3 regions of the Streptomyces sp. NPDC090119 genome follow, and region 3 is predicted to be linked to each of the others. Evidence: riboswitches for the same ligand, from Rfam matches in the RefSeq annotation. Region 3 holds a riboswitch; each other region holds the start of a gene.
The links. A riboswitch is a leader RNA that binds a small molecule or an ion and turns the genes downstream of it on or off. The one in region 3 is predicted to bind thiamine pyrophosphate.
Positions count from the first base shown of each region.

Region 1: another riboswitch for thiamine pyrophosphate. It lies ahead of ACIPPM_RS12735 (thiamine ABC transporter substrate binding subunit); the one in region 3 lies ahead of thiO (glycine oxidase ThiO).
Region 2: another riboswitch for thiamine pyrophosphate. It lies ahead of thiC (phosphomethylpyrimidine synthase ThiC); the one in region 3 lies ahead of thiO (glycine oxidase ThiO).

Region 1 is NZ_JBIVDK010000003.1:18,480-24,025, reverse strand. It holds gene frr (ribosome recycling factor) at 1-413, shown strand, start outside; gene ACIPPM_RS12745 (phosphatidate cytidylyltransferase) at 413-1,453, shown strand; gene rlmN (23S rRNA (adenine(2503)-C(2))-methyltransferase RlmN) at 1,646-2,752, shown strand; TPP riboswitch at 2,810-2,917, shown strand; gene ACIPPM_RS12735 (thiamine ABC transporter substrate binding subunit) at 2,999-4,072, shown strand; gene ACIPPM_RS12730 (ABC transporter permease) at 4,150-5,546, shown strand, end outside.
Region 2 is NZ_JBIVDK010000005.1:510,702-516,247, reverse strand. It holds gene thiC (phosphomethylpyrimidine synthase ThiC) at 1-1,758, opposite strand, end outside; TPP riboswitch at 1,751-1,923, opposite strand; gene ACIPPM_RS23870 (YibE/F family protein) at 1,995-3,470, shown strand; gene ACIPPM_RS23865 (SsgA family sporulation/cell division regulator) at 3,590-4,027, opposite strand; gene ACIPPM_RS23860 (IclR family transcriptional regulator) at 4,125-4,982, opposite strand; gene ACIPPM_RS23855 (DUF5326 family protein) at 5,186-5,398, opposite strand; gene ACIPPM_RS23850 (cupin domain-containing protein) at 5,529-5,546, opposite strand, start outside.
Region 3 is NZ_JBIVDK010000002.1:301,936-307,481, reverse strand. It holds gene pknB (Stk1 family PASTA domain-containing Ser/Thr kinase) at 1-316, opposite strand, end outside; partial or broken gene ACIPPM_RS08745 (thiazole synthase) at 408-1,208, opposite strand; gene thiS (sulfur carrier protein ThiS) at 1,211-1,411, opposite strand; gene thiO (glycine oxidase ThiO) at 1,408-2,592, opposite strand; TPP riboswitch at 2,589-2,701, opposite strand; gene ACIPPM_RS08730 (NAD(P)/FAD-dependent oxidoreductase) at 2,896-4,083, shown strand; gene ACIPPM_RS08725 (Rv2175c family DNA-binding protein) at 4,150-4,515, shown strand; gene thiE (thiamine phosphate synthase) at 4,614-5,261, shown strand; gene metF (methylenetetrahydrofolate reductase [NAD(P)H]) at 5,357-5,546, shown strand, end outside.

The DNA of each region.
Region 1 (5,546 bases), on a different contig from region 3:
CGCCGATCAACCAGCTGGCCTCGTTCTCCGTGCCGGAGCCGCGCATGGCCGTGGTCACCCCGTTCGACAAGAGCGCGCTGCGCAACATCGAGCAGGCGATCCGTGACTCCGACCTGGGCGTCAACCCCAGCAACGACGGCAACATCATCCGTGTGGTGTTCCCCGAGCTGACCGAGGAGCGCCGCCGCGACTACATCAAGGTCGCCAAGCACAAGGCCGAGGACGCCAAGGTCTCGATCCGCTCCGTGCGCCGCAAGGCCAAGGACGCCATCGACAAGCTGATCAAGGACGGCGAGGTCGGCGAGGACGAGGGCCGCCGCGCCGAGAAGGAGCTCGACGACCTGACCGCCAAGTACGTGGCGCAGGTGGACGAGCTTCTCAAGCACAAGGAAGCGGAGCTGCTCGAAGTCTGATGAGCGACTCTTCCTGGGGGGCGCCGCCGCAGGCGGGGCAGGCCGGGTACTGGGGGCCCACCGCGGGTGGGCCTGCCCAGGGGGCTGTCACGGCGGGTCCCGCATACGATGCGCCCGAGGCGCAGCAGACTCACCTCATGCCCAGCGTGCCCGACGTACCCGCGTATGGCGGAGACCAGGACGACGACCCGATGCCCGACTCCCCGCAGCCGGTGCCCGCGCCGAAGAAGACCGCGGGCCGTGACCTGAGCGCGGCCATAGGCGTCGGCGTCGGACTCGGCGTGGTGATCATCGCCTCGCTGTTCGTCGTCAAGGCCGTCTTCGTCGGTGTGGTCGCCGTCGCGGTGGTCGTCGGGCTGTGGGAGCTGGCCAGTCGACTCCAGGAGCGCAAGGGGATCAAGGTTCCCCTGGTGCCGCTCGCGTTGGGCGGTGCGGCCATGGTGGTCGCCGGGTACGCGCGCGGTGCCGAGGGCGCCTGGGTCGCCATGGCGCTGACCGCGCTCGCGGTGCTGGTCTGGCGCATGACCCAGCCGCCGGAGGGCTACCTCAAGGACGTCACGGCCGGTGTCTTCGCCGCGTTCTACGTGCCGTTCCTGGCGACGTTCGTGGCGATGATGCTCGCCGCCGACGACGGGCCCTGGCGGGTGCTGACGTTCCTGCTCCTCACCGTCGTCAGCGACACCGGCGCGTACGCGGTCGGCTGGCGCTTCGGCAAGAACAAGCTGGCTCCGCGCATCAGCCCCGGCAAGACCCGCGAGGGTCTGATGGGCGCGGTGGCGTTCGCCATGGTCGCGGGCGCGCTGTGCATGCAGTTCCTGATCGAGGACGGCGCCTGGTGGCAGGGCCTGGTCCTCGGCCTCGCGGTCGCGGCCAGCGCCACGCTGGGCGATCTCGGCGAGTCCATGATCAAGCGGGACCTCGGCATCAAGGACATGGGCACCCTCCTCCCCGGCCACGGAGGAATCATGGACCGCCTGGACTCCCTGCTGCCGACGGCCCCGGTGGTGTGGCTGCTGATGGTGGCGTTCGTCGGCTCCTGACCGTCCCGGAAGTCCGACGGGCCCCCGTTCCAGCTTTGGAGCGGGGGCCCGTCGCCGTCCGGGCACCCCAAGGTCTGCGGCGTGGGAGACGGTAGTCCTCGGGCAGCGCTTCCTGAGTCACGATGCCCGGTGGCGGAGACCACGAACACACGACCAGGGCCACCCAAGTCGATCTGAGACACTGGTACCACCATGCCCAAGCCTGGAGAACTCACTTTCGTCGCCCCCCGCGGAGCCAAGAAGCCGCCGCGGCATCTCGCCGACCTCTCGCCCGCGGAGCGGAAGGACGCTGTCGCGGAGGCGGGCGAGAAGCCGTTCCGTGCCAAGCAGCTCTCGCAGCACTACTTCGCGCGGTACACGCACGACCCCGAGCAGTGGACGGACATCCCGGCCGGTTCGCGGGAGAAGCTGCGGGAGGCGCTGTTCCCTGAGCTGATGTCGGTGGTCCGGCATCTGGCCACGGACCAGGGCACCACCCGCAAGACGCTCTGGCGGCTGTTCGACGGCACCCTCGTCGAGTCCGTGCTGATGCGGTACCCGGACCGGGTCACCATGTGCATCAGCTCGCAGGCCGGGTGCGGGATGAACTGCCCGTTCTGTGCCACGGGCCAGGCCGGTCTCGACCGGAACCTGTCCACCGCCGAGATCGTGCACCAGATCGTGGACGGCATGCGGGCGCTCCGGGACGGGGAAGTGCCCGGCGGTCCGGCCCGGCTGTCCAACATCGTCTTCATGGGGATGGGCGAGCCGCTCGCGAACTACAAGCGCGTCGTCGGCTCCATCCGGGCGCTCACCGACCCCGCCCCGGACGGCCTCGGCCTGTCTCAGCGCGGCATCACCGTGTCGACCGTCGGCCTCGTCCCCGCCATCCACCGCTTCGCCGACGAGGGCTTCAAGTGCCGGCTGGCGATCTCGCTGCACGCCCCCGACGACGAGCTGCGCGACACCCTCGTTCCCGTGAACACGCGGTGGAAGGTGCGCGAGGTGCTGGACGCCGGGTTCGAGTACGCGGAGAAGTCCGGGCGTCGGCTGTCCATCGAGTACGCGCTGATCCGGGACATCAACGACCAGGCGTGGCGCGGTGACCGGCTCGGCCGGCTGCTCAAGGGCAAGCCCGTGCACGTCAACCTGATCCCGCTCAACCCCACCCCCGGCTCCAAGTGGACCGCCTCCCGTCCCGAGGACGAGAAGGCGTTCGTGGCGGCCATCGCCGCGCACGGCGTGCCGGTGACCGTCCGGGACACCCGCGGTCAGGAGATCGACGGGGCGTGTGGTCAGCTCGCGGCCACCGAGCGGTAACCTGGGCCGGTCAGTACAACGTCATACCCGTACACGTTCGTACGGTCATACATCTGCATATTCCGACAGGGGAGCGCCACAGCGCTGAGAGTGCGGCAACCAGGCCGCAGACCCTCTGAACCTCGCCCAGGTCATTCTGGGTAGGAAGTTCGGTCATCACTCAAGCTGTTGTGCCCTGCCCGGACTCCCGCGTGGAGTCAAGGGCAGGGCCGCGTCTCTTCCTGGCCCACCCCAGGAGGACCACCAGTGCACACCAAGACCTTCGTGGCCGCGGCGGTCGGCCTCGGCCTGCTCACGCTCTCCGCGTGCGGGTCCACCGACACCAAGGGGGCCGCGGACACCAAGACCGTGACCCTTGTCAGCCACGACTCGTGGGCCGCGTCCAAGAACGTGATCGCGGACTTCGAGAAGCAGTCCGGCTACCGGGTGCGCGTCCTCAAGGACGGCGACGCCGGGCAGGCCGTCAACAAGGCGGTCCTCACCAAGGACAACCCCCAGGGCGACGTCTTCTTCGGCATCGACAACACCCTGCTCTCCCGCGCCCTCGACAACGGCCTCTTCCAGCCGTACGCCGCCAAGGGCCTCGGCCAGGTCGACCCCGCCTTCCAGCTCGACGCGGCGAAGCACCGGGTCACGCCGGTCGACCACGGCGACATCTGCGTCAACTACGACAAGGCGTACTTCACCGAGCACAAGCTGAAGCCGCCGCGCACCTTCGCCGACCTCGCGGACCCCAAGTACAAGAATCTGCTGGTCACCGAGAACGCCGCCACCTCCTCGCCCGGCCTCGGCTTCCTGCTCGGCAGCGCCGCGAGTTACGGCGACAAGGGCTGGGAGGGGTACTGGAAGAAGCTCAAGGCCAACGGCGTCAAGGTCGTCGACGGCTGGGAGCAGGCGTACTACCAGGAGTTCTCCGGCTCCTCCGAGGGCAGGAAGGCGGGCGGTGACCGGCCGCTCGTCGTGTCGTACGCCTCCTCGCCGCCCGCCGAGGTGATCTACGCCAAGCAGAAGCCGAAGACCGCCCCCACCGGTGTCTCCGAGGGCACCTGCTTCCGGCAGGTCGAGTTCGCCGGGCTGCTGGACCACGCGAAGAACCCCGAGGGCGGCAAGGCGTTCCTCGACTTCCTGCTCTCCAAGCAGTTCCAGCAGGACATGCCGCTGAACATGTTCGTGTACCCGGTGATCAAGGACGCGAAGGTCCCCGCCGAGTTCACCGAGTACGGGCCCGCCGTCAAGGACCCGCAGACCATGGCGCCCAAGAAGATCGCCGCCAACCGCGACCAGTGGGTCAGCTCGTGGACGTCTCTCGTACTGAAGTAGCTGAAGCGGCCGGAGCAGCCGGAGCGGCGGAAGCAGCCGGACGGCGCGGCCGCGGGAGCGTGGCGCGGCTGGGGCTGATGGCCCTGCCCGTCGCCTTCTTCGCGCTGTTCTTCGCCTGGCCCGTAGCCGCCATCACGGCGCGCGGGCTCAAGGCCGACGGCAGCTGGCATCTCGGACGGTTCGCCGAGGTGCTGGGCCGCTCCGACATCCGGCACGTGCTCTGGTTCACCACCTGGCAGGCGCTCGCCTCCACCGCGCTCACCCTGCTGATCGCGTTGCCCGCCGCCTGGGTCTTCGCCCGGCTGGAGTTCCCCGGCAAACAGGTGCTGCGGGCCGTGGTCACGGTGCCGTTCGTGCTGCCCACGGTGGTCGTCGGCACCGCGTTCCTCGCCCTGGTCGGCCACGGCGGGCTGCTGGACGAACTGTGGGGCGTACGGCTGGACACCACGGTGTGGGCGATCCTCATCGCGCACGTCTTCTTCAACTACGCCGTCGTCGTGCGCACCGTCGGCGGGCTGTGGGGCCAGCTCGACCCCCGGCAGGAGGAGGCCGCCCGGATGCTCGGCGCCTCCCCGCTGCGCGCCTGGCGCCAGGTCACCCTGCCCGCGCTGGCGCCCGCCGTGGCCGCCGCCGCGCTGATGGTGTTCCTGTTCACCTTCACCTCCTTCGGCGTGGTCCAGATCCTCGGCGGGCCCACCTTCTCCACCCTGGAGGTGGAGATCTACCGGCAGACCTCCGAGGTCTTCGACCTGACCACGGCCGCCGTCCTCACCCTGGTGCAGTTCGCCGCGGTCGGCGCGATCCTCGCCGTGCACGCCTGGACGGTACGGCGCCGGGAGACCGCGCTGCGCCTGGTCGACGCCTCCGGCACCGCCCGCCGCCCGCGCGGCGCCGGACAGTGGACGCTGCTCGGCGGGGTCCTCGCCACCATCGCGGTCCTGCTGGTGCTGCCGCTCGGCGTGCTGGTGCGCCGCTCACTGGACGCGCCGGGCTTCGGCTACTACCGGGCGCTCACCGACGCCGACGGCGGTACGTTCCTGGTGGCGCCGCTGCACGCGGTGTGGACCTCGCTGGAGTACGCGGTCGCCGCCACCGCCATCGCCCTGGTCGTCGGCGGACTCGCCGCCGCCGCGCTGGCCCGGCGGGACGCGGGCCGACTGGTACGCGGGTTCGACGCCCTGCTGATGCTGCCGCTCGGCGTCTCCGCCGTGACCGTCGGCTTCGGCTTCCTGATCGCGCTGGACGAGCCGCCGCTGGACCTGCGCCAGTCCTGGTTCCTGGTGCCGCTCGCCCAGGCCCTGGTCGGCGCCCCCTTCGTCGTACGGACCATGCTGCCGGTGCTGCGGGCGGTGGACACCCGGCTCAGGGAGGCGGCGGCGGTGCTCGGCGCTTCGCCCTGGCGGGTCTGGCGGGAGGTCGATCTCCCGTTGGTGCGGCGGGCGTTGCTGGTCGCGGCCGGGTTCGCGTTCGCCGT
Region 2 (5,546 bases), on a different contig from region 3:
CGCGAACTCCAGCGACTTCTTCGCCATGCCCTCCTCGATCTCGGCCCGGTTGCCGCCGTGTTCGCGCCGGATGTCCTGCGAGATCTTCATGCTGCAGAACTTCGGCCCGCACATGGAGCAGAAGTGGGCCGTCTTCGCGGGCTCGGCGGGCAGCGTCTCGTCGTGGAACTCCCGTGCCGTGTCCGGGTCCAGGGCGAGGTTGAACTGGTCCTCCCACCGGAACTCGAAGCGGGCGTCCGAGAGCGCGTCGTCCCACTCCTGGGCGCCGGGGTGCCCCTTGGCCAGGTCGGCCGCGTGGGCGGCGATCTTGTAGGTGATGACGCCGGTCTTGACGTCGTCCCGGTTCGGCAGGCCCAGGTGCTCCTTGGGCGTGACGTAGCAGAGCATCGCCGTGCCCCACCAGGCGATCATCGCGGCACCGATACCCGAGGTGATGTGGTCGTACGCGGGCGCGACGTCGGTGGTCAGCGGGCCGAGTGTGTAGAACGGGGCCTCGTCGCAGATCTCCTGCTGGAGGTCGATGTTCTCCTTGATCTTGTGCATCGGGACATGCCCGGGGCCCTCGATCATCGTCTGCACGTCGAAGCGCCGGGCGATCCGGTTGAGTTCCCCGAGCGTGCGCAGCTCCGCGAACTGCGCCTCGTCATTGGCGTCAGCGATCGAACCGGGCCGCAGACCGTCGCCGAGCGAGTAGGTGACGTCGTAGGCCGCGAGGATCTCGCAGAGCTCCTCGAAGTGCTCGTACAGGAACGACTCCTTGTGGTGCGCCAGGCACCAGGCCGCCATGATCGAGCCACCGCGCGAGACGATGCCGGTCTTCCGGTTCGCCGTCAGCGGGACGTACGGCAGTCGCACACCCGCGTGCACCGTCATGTAGTCCACGCCCTGTTCGGCCTGCTCGATCACCGTGTCCTTGTAGACCTCCCAGGTCAGCTCCTCGGCCCGGCCGTCGACCTTCTCCAGGGCCTGGTAGAGCGGCACCGTGCCGATGGGCACGGGGGAGTTGCGCAGCACCCACTCGCGGGTGGTGTGGATGTTGCGGCCGGTGGAGAGGTCCATGACCGTGTCGGCGCCCCAGCGGGTCGCCCAGGTCATCTTCTCCACCTCCTCCTCGATCGAGGAAGTGACCGCCGAGTTGCCGATGTTGGCGTTGACCTTCACCAGGAACCGCTTGCCGATGATCATCGGCTCGATCTCCGGATGGTTCACATTGGCGGGCAGCACGGCCCGGCCCGCCGCGATCTCCTCGCGGACCACCTCGGGGGCGACGTTCTCCCGGAGCGCCACGAACTCCATCTCGGGCGTGATCTCCCCCTGGCGGGCATAGGCGAGCTGGGTGACCGCCCGGCCCGTCCGGCCACGCCGGGGCTGGCGGGGCCTCCCGGGGAAGACCGCGTCCAGATTGCGCAGCCCGCCGCGCGGCGAGGTGTGCTTGATCCCGTCGTCCTCCGGCCGGACGGGACGGCCCGCGTACTCCTCGGTGTCGCCACGGGCGACGATCCAGTTCTCCCGCAGCGGGGCCAGCCCCCGGCGGACATCGGTGTCGGCTTCCGGATCGGTGTACGGGCCGGAGGTGTCGTACAGCGTGACCGACCGCCCGTTGGTGAGGTGCACCTGACGGACCGGCACCCGCAGATCGGGGCGCGAGCCCGCGACATACGCCTTGTGCCAGCCGATGGACTTCCCGGCCTCCTCGCCCGACGAACTGGTCGTCGTGGTCTGCGCGGAGGCAGGCGTGCGTGCGTCCTTGTTGGTCATGAGACCTACTCCCTACGCCGGCATTACCCGGTAACAGGTTCGGCGGTCGACGCAGCGATTTCCGTCCGCAGATGTCCTCGGGGAACCATGTTCCACGTGAAACATCGCAACGACGGAGGTCAGCGCCCTCTCAGCCCGGTGCTCCGAGCTCCCGCGTGTGCAAAGGTGCCTCCACGCTAGCGCCCTCTGTGACGGGATGAACAGTGGGCCTCCCCCGTTCTTGCAATGATCGGGCCGTGACCACGACGCAGCAGCCTCCCTACCCTCCTCCCGGCCCACCCCACCGGCCGGGCTCCGGACCAGGCCCCGGCGACGGGAGCGGGCACGGGTCCGGTCCCGGAGACGGCCATGGCGGGCACGGGGGTCACGGCGGTCATGGGAGTCATGGCGGGCATGGCCACGGGCACGGGCACGGGCACTCGCACAGCCATGGCCCCGCCGCGCCGGTCTCCAGACATCTGCGCAAGGTCATCGCGGCCATCCTGATCCCGTTCAGCGCGGCCGTCGTCGTGGGTCTGGTGGTGCTCTGGCCCGGAGGCGCGCCCCCGCACCAGCGCTCCGGGGTCGGCTTCGACCGCCAGACCCAGCAGGCCACGGTCACCCAGGTCACCTCGGTGAGCTGCCAGGTCGGCGGGGTGGGCGGGGGAGCCCCGGCCGGTGATCCCTCGGCCACGGGCGCGGGTCCGGCCGCCCAGGAGGACAAGAAGGGCCCCTGCAAGAAGGCGACGGTCCGGGTCGACACCGGCAAGGACCAGGGACGCACCTTCACCGAGCTGGTGCAGCCCGACCAGACCCGGCAGTTGCACCAGGGCGACAAGGTCGTGGTCGCCTACGAGCCCAAGGCGCCGAGGGAACTCCAGTACGCGGTCACCGACCTGGACCGCAAGTTCCCCATGGCCCTGCTCGCCGGGATCTTCGCGGTCGCCGTCGTGGTGGTGGGCCGACTGCGCGGCGTCATGGCACTGGTGGCCCTGGCGGTGAGCTTCATGGTGCTCACCCTGTTCATCCTGCCCGCGATACTCCAGGGCTCGAATCCGCTGCTGGTGGGCGTGGTCGGGTCGAGCGCGATCATGCTCATCGCGCTGTACATGTGCCATGGCCTGTCCGCGCGGACCTCCGTCGCGGTGCTGGGCACCCTCGTCTCCCTGCTGCTGATCGGTCTGCTCGGCTCGCAGTTCATCGGCTGGGCCGCGCTCACCGGCAACACGGACGACAACACCGGCCTGATCCACGGTCTCTACCCGTCCATCGACATGAGCGGCCTGCTGCTCGCGGGCGTCATCATCGGCTCGCTGGGCGTGCTGGACGATGTGACGGTCACCCAGACCTCGGCAGTGTGGGAGCTGCACGAGGCCAACCCCTCGATGGGCTGGCGGGGGCTGTACCGGGCGGGCATCCGCATCGGCCGCGACCACATCGCCTCCGTCGTCAACACCCTCGTCCTCGCCTACGCGGGCGCCGCGCTGCCCCTGCTCCTGCTGTTCTCCATCGCGCAGAGCGGGGTGGGCACCGTGGCCACCAGCGAGCTGGTCGCGGAGGAGATCGTGCGGACGCTGGTCGGCTCGATCGGTCTGGTCGCCTCGGTTCCGGTCACCACCGCGCTCGCCGCCCTGGTCGTCTCGGCGGACCGCCCCGCGCCGGGTACGGCGGCTCCCGCGGCCGGCAAGCCCGTCGCGGCCTCCGGCGGCAGGGGACGGCGCCGGAAGCGCTGAGGGAGCCGTCGGACCCGTCGGGACGGGCGGGACCGGCTGCCCGTGAACCCTTGCAGAAGCGTTTCTTCAAAGGTTCACGGAGCCCGGCGGAACGCTCGGCGCCCCCGACCGGGCCCGCGTCAGCCCGCGCTCTGCTCCTCGGCCAGGATGCGGCCCAGGGCCTCGTCGAGGTGGGTGTCGAAGTCGGCCAGCGCACCCTCCTGACCGAGCGGCACCAGCTTGTCGGTGCGGTCCAGGAACGCCACGAGCGGTGGGGTAGAGGAGCGGAACAGCGCCTGATCGCCGCCCACCTGAAGCCGGATCAGCACCTCGCCCAGCACCTCGCAGTCGACGGGGGCGATGTGCACATCACCCTCGCCGCACGGCCGGCCGACCCCGTCGATCATCAACTCCCGGCCGAAGACCCAGGTCACCGGGGCGTCACCGGGCAGATGGAAGGTGAGCCGGACCGCATAAGGATCACTCGTCTCATAGCGCAACTCCACCGGAATACGGAAGGAAAGCTCCTCCGAGACGAGAAAGCTCATCATGACTTCTGCCTGTACGGACTCGCGCATCGCCTACCCCGTCGTATGACATCGACTGGCCGGGTTTAATCCCTGACTGGGGTCAAATCTAGCTGAACGTGCATGGCAGATCACAAGGAGTGAGTTTTCAGATGCTGATAGAGAGCGCCAGCGCTCCCATGTGACGGCCCATCTCCGACTGCAACCTCCTTGTCATGCACGGCAGTTGATCAGCCTGATGGGCCGGGAGCGAGATCGCCATCGTCGCGGCGGTTGTACCGACAGTGATCGGCACCGCCGCACAGACCGCTCCAAGGGCGTATTCCTGCCGTTCCACCACCGGTTCCATCCGCCGGGTCCTGGCCAGCCGCCGGAGCAGGGCATCGTTGTCGCGCACGGTGTACGGCGTGAGGGAGCGCACCGGGTAGCGCGCGAGGTGGTCGCGGCGGGCGTCCTCGTCCAGCTGGGAGAGCAGGCACTTCCCGATCGCGTGGGCATGTCCGGTCTCGCGGAAGTCGGCCCACTCCGCGACGGCCGGGGTCTCGCGCGAGTCGGCCACGCACATGACCTCGATCTCGCCGTCCCGGTACATCGCGTAGTACACCGGGGCACCGATCGCATCGCGCCAGTGCTCGAGGATGTCGGCCACCGTGCTGCGACGTTTCTGCTGCGCTCCGCTGCTACTCAGCCGGTCCGCCGCGTCGCCGAGGAAGAACCGCCCCTTGTCCCGGCGCAGATAGCCCTCGTGCACCAGGGTGCGCAGCAGGTGGTACGCCGTGGGGAGCGCGAGGCCGGTCTCGCGGGCGAGCTGCTTGGCGGGGGCGCCGTACTCGTGCCCGGCGACCGTCTCCAGCAGGCGCATGGCGCGCTGGACGGAGCCGATGAGGGTCGCGGAGTGCTTGTCGGGGGCGGTGGCGGCGGGGGGCCGCTGCATCGGAGGCGCGCAGGACCGCGCCGGAGCCGGGGGTGCGTGGGGTCCTGCCGGAGCGGTGTCGACCGTGGCCAAGGATTTACTCCCGAAGCGCGGAGGTGGGGGCGGCCCGTGCGGGGTGGACACGGGTGGGGTGCGTGCCGCCCGTGGGGTTCGGGGCCCCACGGAGGTTCCGGACTCTAACCGTCCACCACCGCGCGCGGACGGCCTGCCGGGGAAACTTCCCCCGCCCGAGGGAACCCGCGCTCCGTGTTACCGCTCCCCGGCCGCCGCGCGCGTCACCAGTCGCCGCGCGAGGAGGAACCGGCGGTGAACTTCCGCACCACGTAGACGAGTCCGCCGACCAGGGCGACGAAGAGCAGGAGCTTGAAGAGCAGGCCGATCAGGAAGCCGACCACGGTCGCTATCAGGCCGCCGAACACGACCAGCGCGATGACCGGCACCGCGATCCACTTCACCCACCACGGCAACCCCGTGAAGATCTCTCGCATCGCCTCGTCCTTTGCGCTAGCGGTTCTCGATGTCCCGCTTCGATGCTAGAGCCGCCGAGGGTCTCCGTGGGGGCCTCGCACCCCTTGTCGTCCCCTGATCCATCCCCTAGGGAACCCTGAGGACCGACCCTCACGCCTCGGGGGGAGA
Region 3 (5,546 bases):
CGTCCCGCAGGGTGCACCCGGCGACGTACTCCATCGCCAGGTACACGTAACCGCCGTCGGTGCCCTGGTCGAAGACCTGCACCACGTTGGGGTGGGAGAGCCGGGCGACCGACTTGGCCTCGCGGATGAACCGGTCCACGAAGGCGCCGTCGGCGGCCAGCGCCGGATGCATCACCTTGAGCGCCAGGACCCGGTCCAGCCGGATGTCCAGGGCCCGGTAGACGGTCGCCATCCCGCCGACGGCGATCCGCGCCTCGACGCGATAGCGGCCGTCGAGCACCTGGCCGAGGAGGGGGTCCTGAAGCGTCGTATCCACGCGGGCGAGTCTACGAGGGGTGCGCGGGGGCGGCGCCCGCTGCGCCGTCCGGGTGAGCGACCGCAGCAGAGCTGTGACCGTCCCGCGAAGTGAACGCGGGGCGCTCCGGATCGAGGTCCGCGCGCCCCTCGGCGGGGGACGACGCCCGCGCGAAATGGCGGCGGGGGATGCGTCCGGCCCGCCGCGCCAGGTACCCCGCGTGCACGGCGTGCCGCATGGCCGTGGCCATCGTCTCGGGGTCCTGCGCCCGGGTGACGGCCGAGGCGAGCATCACACCCGCGCACCCCAGCTCCATCGCCAGCGCCACGTCGGACGCCGTACCGGCACCCGCGTCCAGGATCACCGGGACGTACGACTGCTCCATGATCAGCTCGAAGTTGTGCGGGTTGCGGATGCCGAGCCCGGAGCCGATCGGGGAGCCCAGCGGCATCACGGCCGCGCACCCCACGTCCTGGAGCCTGCGGGCCAGCACCGGGTCGTCGTTGGTGTACGGCAGCACGGTGAAGCCGTCGTCCACCAGGGTCTCGGCCGCGTCCAGCGTCTCCACCGGGTCGGGGAGCAGCGTCCGCTCGTCGGCCACCACCTCCAGCTTCACCAGGTCGGTGCCGAGCGCCTCGCGGGCCAGCCGGGCGGTCAGCACCGCCTCCCCGGCGGTGAAGCAGCCCGCGGTGTTGGGCAGTACGCGGATGCCCAGCTTCTCCAGCACCGACAGCACCGAGCCGTGCGCGCCGGGGTCGACGCGGCGCATCGCCACCGTGGTCAGCTCGGTGCCGGACGCGACCAGCGAGCGCTCCAGCACGTCCAGGCTGGGGGCGCCGCCGGTGCCCATGATCAGCCGGGAGTCCAGCGTCAGGTCGCCGAGGACCAGGGGTTCGGTGGTTCCGGTAGTCACGGTCAGCCTCCCTGCACGGCGGTGAGGACCTCGACCCGGTCGCCCTCGGCGAGGCCGGTCTCGGCCCACCGGGTGCGCGGGACCACGGTCTCGTTCACGGCGGCGGCCACCCCGGAGGGCGCCGGGGTGAGGACGCGTACGACCGCGTCCAGGGCGGTGCCCGGCGCCACCTCGCGGCGCTCGCCGTTGACGGAGATGTTCATGCGGAGTGCTCCAGGGTGGGGGAGGGGGCGGCGAACCGGTGCGGCGAGAACGGGCGGGCCACCTCGGGCAGCCCCGCGCCGCACAGCACGTCGGCCATGACGTCCCCGGTGACGGGCGTGAGCAGCACGCCATTGCGGAAGTGCCCGGTGGCCAGCAGCAGGCCGTCCAGGCCCGAGGGGCCGAGCAGCGGGGCGTTGTCGGGGGAGCCGGGGCGCAGTCCGGCCAGGGTCTCGGTGAGCGGCAGCTCGGTGATGCCGGGCACCAGCTCATGGGCGTCGCGCAGCAGCTCGTACACCCCGCCCGCGGTGACCGTGGTGTCGTACCCCAGCTCCTCGCTGGTCGCGCCGATCACCAGCTCGCCGTTCTCGCGCGGCACCAGGTACACCGGCCCGCCACGCACCACGGCCCGCACGGTACGGCTGAGGAACGGCCGGTACCGGGGTGGCACCGTCAGCCGCAGCACCTGCCCCTTCACCGGGCGCACCGGCGGTACGAGCGCCTCCGGCACCCCCTCCAGCCGCCCGCTCAGGCTGCCGCCCGCCAGCACCACCTGCCCGCCGGCCAGCGCGGTGCCGTCCGCCGTGGTGACCCCGGTGGCCCGGTCCCCTGTCGTGTCGAGCCGCGCGGCCCAGGAGCGATGGAGGACCACCCCGGCTCGCTCGCACGCGGTCAGCAGCGCGGCCGCCAGCCGCCGGGGGTCGATCTGATGGTCCCCGTCGGCCCGCAGCCCGCCCCGCACACCGGGCGCCAGCATCGGCTCCAACCGCCTGCACTCCCGCCCGGACAGCCACTCCGAGTCCAGTCCGCAGCGGAGCTGCAGCTCGTGCACCTCACGGAGCTGGGCGCGGTCGTCGGTGTCGAAGGCGACGGCCAGGGTGCCCGAGCGGCGGTAGCCCAGATCGTGACCGGTGGCCTCGGCCAGCTCGGCGGCGAAGTCGGGATAGCGGTGCGCGGAGGCCAGGTTGAGGGCGAGCAGCCCCTCCTCGCCGTGGTGCAGCTCGGTGACCGCGGCCAGCATCCCGGCCGCGACCCGCGCGGCCCCGCCACCGGGATCGGGGTCCACCACGGCCGCGGTGAGTCCCCGCCCGGCCGCGCGCCAGGCGGTGACCAGGCCGATGATCCCGCCCCCGACGACGAGGACGTCCGGGGCACCGGGTCGTTCGGACGTACGTGACGGCATGGGCGTCTCGCCCCTCCCTTCGCCGGCATGACCCGGATCAGGTTCGTACGGTCGGAGGCCGCCAGCCTCCCTCTCAGCCCGGTGCGTCCGGGCTCCCGCGAGTGCAGTTACGGTGGCCAGCCTAGCCGCCCGCCCAGCTCAGCCGTAAGGGAGCACCGGCCCCTCCGGTACGACGGCCGGGCGGGGGCATCAGCGTGGGTGAAGAGGTCGGTGCGACGCGCACTGACTGACGATGAGTCAGTGACCTAAGGTGACCATGTGACTGAGCAGAGATCTCCGGAGGCCGCGGGGCAGGAACGGCGCGTGGTCGTCGTCGGGGCGGGCATGGCCGGGGTGCAGACCGCCGTCGCCCTGCGCGAACAGGGCTTCACCGGGCCCGTCACCCTGATCGGCGCCGAGCCGCACCAGCCCTACGACCGGCCCCCGCTGTCCAAGGCCATCCTGCTGGGCACCGCCGAGGGTTCCGCCTTCGACGTGGACTTCGCCTCGCTCGACATCGACCTCCGGCTCGGCTGCGAGGCGCTCGGCGTCCGCCCCGCCGACCACGAACTGGACACCGCCGCCGGTCCCGTCCCGTACGACGTGCTGGTCCTCGCCACCGGCGCCGTACCCGTCCGGCTGCCCGGCACCGACGAGACGCCCGGTGTGCATCTGCTGCGCACCCTGGACGACGCCGAGCGGCTGCGCCCGGTGCTGGCCGCGCGGCACGACGTGGTGGTGGTCGGCGCGGGCTGGATCGGCGCCGAGTTCGCCACCGCCGCCCGGGAGGCGGGCTGCGCGGTGACCGTCGTCGAGGCCGCCGACCGCCCGCTGGCCGGTGCCCTGCCCGCCGAGGTCGCCGCCCCGATGGCCGCCTGGTACGCCGACGGCGGCGTCTCCCTGCGCACCGGCGTCCGCGTGGCCGCCGTCGAACCCGGCGCGGTCGTGCTGGACGACGGCGCCCGGCTGCCCTCCGACGCCGTCGTGGTCGGCATCGGCGCCCACCCCGCCACCGCCTGGCTGGCGGGCTCGGGCATCGCCCTCGGCCCGCACGGCGACGTCCTGGCCGACGACCGGCTGCGCACCTCCGCCGCGGACGTGTACGCGGTCGGCGACTGCACCTCCTTCCCCTCGGCCCGCTACGCCGAGCGGCTGCTCGTCCACCACTGGGACAACGCCCTCCAGGGCCCCCGTACGGTCGCCGCCGACATCCTGGGCGAGGAGGCGGCGCCCTACGACCCGGTGCCGTACTTCTGGTCCGAGCAGTTCGGGCGGTTCGTGCAGTACGCGGGCCACCACGCGGCCGCCGACCGCACGGTGTGGCGCGGGGACCCGGCCGACCCCGCCTGGACCGTGTGCTGGCTGCGCGAGGGCCGTCTGGTGGCCCTGCTGGCGGTGGGCCGCCCACGCGACCTCGCCCAGGGCAGGCGGCTGATCGAGGCGGGCCGCCTGATGGACGCCGAGGCCCTCACCGACCCCGCGCTCCCGCTGAAACAGGCCGTCGTCGAGTAGGCCGGGCACCCGCGCGCGGAGTGGCCCGACTACCGGCTGTCGGTGGGGGATGGCAGGCTAGGTGTCGTGACCGAGATTGACACCAAGATCGACGCTCTTGTCCCCGCCTGGCTCACCCTCCCCGACATCGCCGAAATGCTCGATGTCGAGGTGACGCGTGTGCGGCAGCTGGTCAAGGAGGGCCAAATCATCGCCGTACGCCGAGGTGAGAACCGGGCGCTGCACGTCCCCGCCGCCTTCATCGACGAGGACAAGGTCGTCAAGGGCCTCACCGGCACCCTGACGCTCCTGCGGGACAACGGGTTCACGGATGAAGAGATGATCGAATGGCTCTTCACCCCCGACGCCTCCCTGCCCGGCACCCCCGCGCAGGCCCTCAGCGAGAACCGCGGCACGGAGGTGAAGCGCCGGGCCCAGGCACTGGCCGGCTGACCCGACCGGGCCCGTGACAGGGCCCAGGGCGGCGCCCGGCCGGGCGCCGCCCCCACGCAAAGCCGACCCGCACACCGAACCACCGGGGGACCCACCGCATGCCCGACACCGCCCGCGCCCGCCTCGCCGACGCCCGGCTCTACCTCTGCACGGACGCCCGCAGGGAGCAGGGCGACCTCGCCGAGTTCCTGGACGCGGTCCTGGCCGGCGGTGTCGACATCGTCCAGCTGCGCGACAAGGGCATGGAGGCCGCCGAGGAGCTGGCCCACCTGGAGGTGTTCGCCGACGCCTGCGCCCGGCACGGCAAGCTGCTCGCGGTCAACGACCGGGCCGACGTGGCCCACGCCTCCGGAGCCGACGTGCTCCACCTCGGCCAGGGCGACCTGCCGGTGCCCGCCGCCCGGGCGATCCTCGGTGACCGCGTCCTCGTCGGCCGCTCCACCCACTCCGAGGCGGAGGCCGCCGCGGCCGCCGTCCAGGACGGCGTGGACTACTTCTGCACCGGCCCCTGCTGGCCCACCCCCACCAAGCCCGGCCGCCACGCCCCCGGCCTCGACCTGGTCCGGTACACCGCGGGCCTCGGCACCGAGCGGCCCTGGTTCGCCATCGGCGGCATCGACCGGACCAACCTGGACCAGGTGCTCGACGCGGGCGCCCGCCGGGTCGTCGTGGTCCGCGCGCTCACCGGGGCGGACGACCCCGGCGCGGCGGCGGCCGAGTTCGCCGAGCGGCTCCGGCAGATCTGAGCGGCCTGTCCCAAGGGATGGACAAGGGCCCGGCAATTCGGCCAAATCGCCGGTGCCCGGTTGGGCAGCCGCCCACCCGTGGCTAACCTGCGGGTATGGCCCTCGGAACCGCATCCACCAGGACTGATCGCGCCCGGACCGTCCGGGACATCCTCGCCACCGGCAAGACGGCGTACTCCTTCGAGTTCTACGCGCCGAAGACCCCGCAGGGTGAGCGCAGTCTGTGGAACGCGCTGCGCAGGGTCGAGGCCGTGGCTCCCGACTTCGTCTCCGTCACCTACGGCG